One region of the Kitasatospora sp. NPDC059795 genome, then DNA from elsewhere that is predicted to be linked to it. Evidence: predicted binding sites of a transcription regulator. Region 1 holds the regulator's gene; the other holds the start of a gene.
The links. The regulator HrcA, encoded in region 1, represses chaperone genes, less so after heat shock. The targets are predictions, from matches to a motif close to TTNGCACTCNGNNNNNCNGAGTGCNAA.
Positions count from the first base shown of each region.

Region 2: the regulator HrcA is predicted to act here: its motif matches at 1,762-1,788, upstream of groES (co-chaperone GroES).

Region 1 is NZ_JBHWID010000004.1:43,423-45,820, forward strand. It holds gene htpX (zinc metalloprotease HtpX) at 1-231, opposite strand, end outside; gene hrcA (heat-inducible transcriptional repressor HrcA) at 504-1,577, shown strand; gene dnaJ (molecular chaperone DnaJ) at 1,647-2,398, shown strand, end outside.
Region 2 is NZ_JBHWID010000010.1:94,096-96,493, reverse strand. It holds gene groL (chaperonin GroEL) at 1-1,212, opposite strand, end outside; gene groES (co-chaperone GroES) at 1,313-1,618, opposite strand; gene ACFV4P_RS21400 (DUF6234 family protein) at 2,033-2,371, shown strand; gene ACFV4P_RS21395 (methyltransferase domain-containing protein) at 2,393-2,398, shown strand, end outside.

The DNA.
Region 1 (2,398 bases):
GACCGGGTGGGCGCCCATCGCCCGTTCGGTGATCTTGTCGGAGAACCAGAACTGCGCGACGAACAGGCCGCCGGAGATCAGCACCACCAGCGGCCAGGCGCCGCGCAGCAGCACGATCAGCAGCCCGGTGAAGCCGACGTAGAGCAGGCCGATCAAGAACATGGTGGTGACCATCCGACCGGTGAGACCGCGGTCGGGGGTGAACCGGGAGTGCTGTCGTGACGCCGACATCGCTGCTCCTCCTTCGCCTCTTCGTCTTCGATGCTGCCACCGGCCGGGCCCACAGGCACCATCCGAAACGGTGGGAATTCGGTGGGAATGCGGCCGTGTCGGCCCGCGGTCACCCGTTGGCGCGCCATCTCGGTCGAGGATCACGTGGGCGGACCGTTCCTGCCGTCAGGCCCGGGCCGTACACTGGCAAGTACGGTTCTGGCACTCTGCCCAGTTGAGTGCCAGAGTGGATCGACCACCGGTTCAACGGACGACGACGGAGGTGTGTGCCCATGCCGGACGACGGCAAGCCCGACGGCCGCCTGCTCGACACGCGCCCGTCCGTGCGTCCGCTGGACGAGCGCCGCCTGGCAGTGCTGCGCGCGATCGTCCAGGACTACGTGGGCACCGAGGAGCCGGTCGGCTCCAAGGCCCTCGTGGAACGGCACAACCTGGGTGTGTCGCCGGCCACCGTCCGCAACGACATGGCGGCGCTGGAGGAGGACGGGTTCATCCACCAGCCGCACACCAGTGCGGGCCGGATCCCCACCGACAAGGGCTACCGGCTGTTCGTCGACCGCCTCGCCGAGGTGAAGCCGATGACGGCCCCGGAGCGCCGGGCGATCCGGCACTTCCTGGAGGGCGCGGTCGACCTGGACGACGTGGTGGCCCGCACGGTGCGGCTGCTGGCGCAGCTGACCCGGCAGGTCGCGGTGGTCCAGTACCCGTCGCTGACCCGCTCCACGGTGCGGCACATCGAACTCGTCTCGCTCACCCCGACCAAGCTGATGCTGGTGCTGATCACCAACACCGGCCGGGTCGAGCAGCGGATGGTGGACTGTCCGGGCCCGGTCGGCGAGGCCCTGCTGGGAGACCTGCGGGCCAGGCTGAACGGCATGGCGGGCGGCTGTCGGCTGCCCGAGGTGCCGACCGTCCTGGAGGACCTGCCGGCCGGCTTCGAACCGGCCGACCGGTCCGCCGTCAGCACCGTGCTGGCCGTCCTGTTCGAAACGCTCGCCGAACAGAACGAGGAACGGATCATGCTGGCGGGCACCGCCAACCTGACCCGTTTCAACCACGATTTCCCGCTCTCCATCCGTCCGGTGCTGGAGGCACTGGAGGAGCAGGTGGTGCTGCTGCGCCTGCTGGGTGAGACCGGCGACTCCGCGATGACGGTCCGGATCGGTCACGAGAACGCCTACGAAGGCCTGAATTCCACGTCGGTGGTCTCCGTCGGTTACGGTTCGGGCGACCAGAGCGTGGCAAAGCTGGGTGTGATCGGTCCGACCCGGATGGATTACCCGGGCACAATGGGGGCGGTGCGTGCGGTGGCACGGTACGTCGGCCAGATCCTGGCCGAGTCATAGCAAAGCTGCGTGAGGCCCTCACGCAGCTCTCGCAAGCACTTCTAGAGGCGGAACAAACCGGAGCATTTGGTGGCCACGGACTACTACGCGGTACTCGGCGTCCGACGCGACGCGGGGCAGGACGAGATCAAGAAGGCGTTTCGGCGCCTCGCCCGTGAACTGCACCCGGACGTCAACCCGGACCCGAAGACGCAGGAGCGGTTCAAGGAGATCAACGCCGCCTACGAGGTGCTCTCCGATCCGCAGAAGCGTCAGGTCTACGACCTCGGCGGCGACCCGCTGTCGCCCAACGGCGGCGGCGCGGGCGGTTTCGGCGCAGGGGCGGCCGGGTTCGGCTTCTCGGACATCATGGACGCCTTCTTCGGCGCCGCGACCGGCCAGCGCGGCCCGCGTTCGCGCACCCGCCGCGGCCAGGACGCGATGATCCGACTGGAGATCACCCTGGAGGAGGCCGCGTTCGGCACCACCAAGGAACTCCAGGTCGACACCGCCGTCACCTGCACCACCTGCAGCGGCGAGGGCGCGGCGCCCGGCACCTCCGCGCAGACCTGTGACATGTGTCGCGGCAAGGGCGAGGTCTCCCAGGTCACCCGGTCCTTCCTGGGCCAGGTCATGACCTCCCGCCCCTGCCCGCAGTGCCAGGGCTTCGGCACCGTCGTCCCGACCCCGTGCCCCGAGTGCGCGGGCGACGGCCGGGTCCGGGCCCGCCGCACCCTCACCGTCAAGATCCCCGCCGGTGTCGACAACGGCACCCGGATCCAGCTGGCCGGCGAGGGCGAGGTCGGCCCCGGCGGCGGTCCCGCCGGTGACCTCTACGTCGA
Region 2 (2,398 bases), on a different contig from region 1:
GCGGGTCGCGGAGATGGCGTCCTCCAGGCGGTGCTTGCGCTCCTTGAGCTCGACCTCGGTGGCCGCGCCGACCTTGATCACGCAGACGCCGCCGGCCAGCTTGGCGAGGCGCTCCTGGAGCTTCTCGCGGTCCCAGTCGGAGTCGGTGTTGGCGATCTCGGCCTTGATCTGGGCGACCCGGCCGGCGACCTCGGAGGAGTCACCGGCGCCGTCGACGACGATGGTCTCGTCCTTGGTGACGGTGATGCGGCGGGCGGAGCCCAGCACGTCCAGGCCGACCTGGTCGAGCTTGAGGCCGACCTCCTCGGAGATGACCTGGCCGCCGGTCAGGGTGGCGATGTCGCCGAGGATGGCCTTGCGGCGGTCACCGAAGCCGGGGGCCTTGACGGCGACCGCGTTGAAGGTGCCGCGGATCTTGTTGACCACCAGGGTGGACAGCGCCTCGCCGTCGACGTCCTCGGCGATGATCAGCAGCGGGCGGGAGCCGCCGGCCTGCAGGACCTTCTCCAGCAGCGGCAGGAGCTCCTGGATGCTGGAGATCTTGCCCTGGTTGATCAGGACGTACGGGTCCTCCAGGACGGCTTCCTGGCGCTCCGCGTCGGTGACGAAGTACGGCGACAGGTAGCCCTTGTCGAACTGCATGCCCTCGGTGAACTCGAGCTCGACGCCGAAGGTGTTCGACTCCTCGACGGTGATGACACCGTCCTTGCCGACCTTGTCGATCGCCTCGGCGATCAGCTCGCCGACCTGGGTGTCCTGGGCGGACAGCGACGCGACGGCGGCGATGTCGTCCTTGCCCTCGATCTCGCGGGCGACCGACAGCAGGTGCTCGGAAACGGCGGCGACGGCCTTGTCGATGCCCTTCTTCAGGGCGGCCGGGCCGGCGCCGGCGGCGACGTTGCGCAGGCCCTCGTTGACCAGGGCCTGGGCCAGCACGGTGGCGGTGGTGGTGCCGTCACCCGCGACGTCGTTGGTCTTGGTGGCGACCTCCTTGACCAGCTGCGCGCCGAGGTTCTCGTACGGGTCGTCGAGCTCGACCTCGCGGGCGATGGTCACACCGTCGTTGGTGATGGTGGGGGCGCCGAACTTCTTGTCGATGACGACGTTGCGGCCCTTGGGGCCGATGGTCACCTTGACGGTGTCGGCCAGCTTGTTGACGCCGCGCTCGAGCGAACGGCGGGCATCCTCGTTGAACTGCAGGGTCTTCGCCATGATCCCGTTTCCTCAGGGTGTGGTCTGCGTACGTGGAGCAACAACCGCGCCCCGGGCCCCTGTCAGTGCTGACACGGATCCGGGGCGGGGCTGGGACGTCTTACTTCTCGATGATGGCGAGAACGTCGCGAGCCGAGAGGACGAGGTACTCCTCGCCCTGGTACTTCACCTCGGTGCCGCCGTACTTCGAGTACAGGACGATGTCACCCACGGCGACGTCGAGCGGCAGACGCTGGCCGTCCTCGAAGCGACCCGGGCCGACCGCCAGAACGACGCCCTCCTGGGGCTTCTCCTTGGCAGTGTCCGGGATCACCAGGCCAGAGGCGGTGGTGGTCTCGGCGTCGAGCGGCTGGACCACAATGCGGTCCTCGAGCGGCTTGATGGCAACCTTGCTGCTGGTGGTCACGTCCGAGCTCCCCTTCGGAGATTACGGGGTTGTCTAACAGGTAGGTGGGCGATGGTGCGCAACTGCCGTCGCGGGGGTCAGACACGCATCTTCGCGTTAGCACTCCCCCTGGGGGGAGTGCCAGGAACGACCATAGGACGCCGTTAGCACTCAGTCAACCAGAGTGCCAACGACGTCGTGTCGGATTTGGGTACGACACCCCCGGCATTGAGGGCCGCTACTCAGGCATCGGCGCCAACTCCCGCGCCAGGATCGGCACATGACGAAGACGAGGCCCTCGGTCCGGCGGGATGTGTTTCATGCGCTCCGGTTGACGGCGCCGGAGGCTCCGCTGCTGTGCGCCGCGCCGTACGCGTGCTGCCGGCGGCGGTCCTGCCCTCGGCGCTCGGTGGGTGACGCATCGACGTTCTGGCCATGCTCGCGCTGCTGTGCGCGACCGCGGCCGTCGGCACCTGGCTGTTCCTGTACGTGGGACTCTCCGCCTGGGCTTCGGGCGGCAGGGAGACGGTCGACGGGCTCACGGTGCTGTTCTGCTTCGCCGCGCTGCCGGCGGTGTTCGCGGCGCCGGCCGGGTGGCGGCGGTACTGGGTGACCGCCGTGGTGCACGGGCTGCTGGCGCTCGCGGTGCTGGCGCCGGCCGTCGCCGGGTACGCCTACGACCACCGGCACGACGGGGACCACCGGCCGGAGCCGCTGCCGAGCGACTACCGGCCCTGCTTCAGCGGGTCGGACTGCTCGGCGACCGGCGGGTGAGCGGGCAGCGAGAATGAGGGGGTGGAG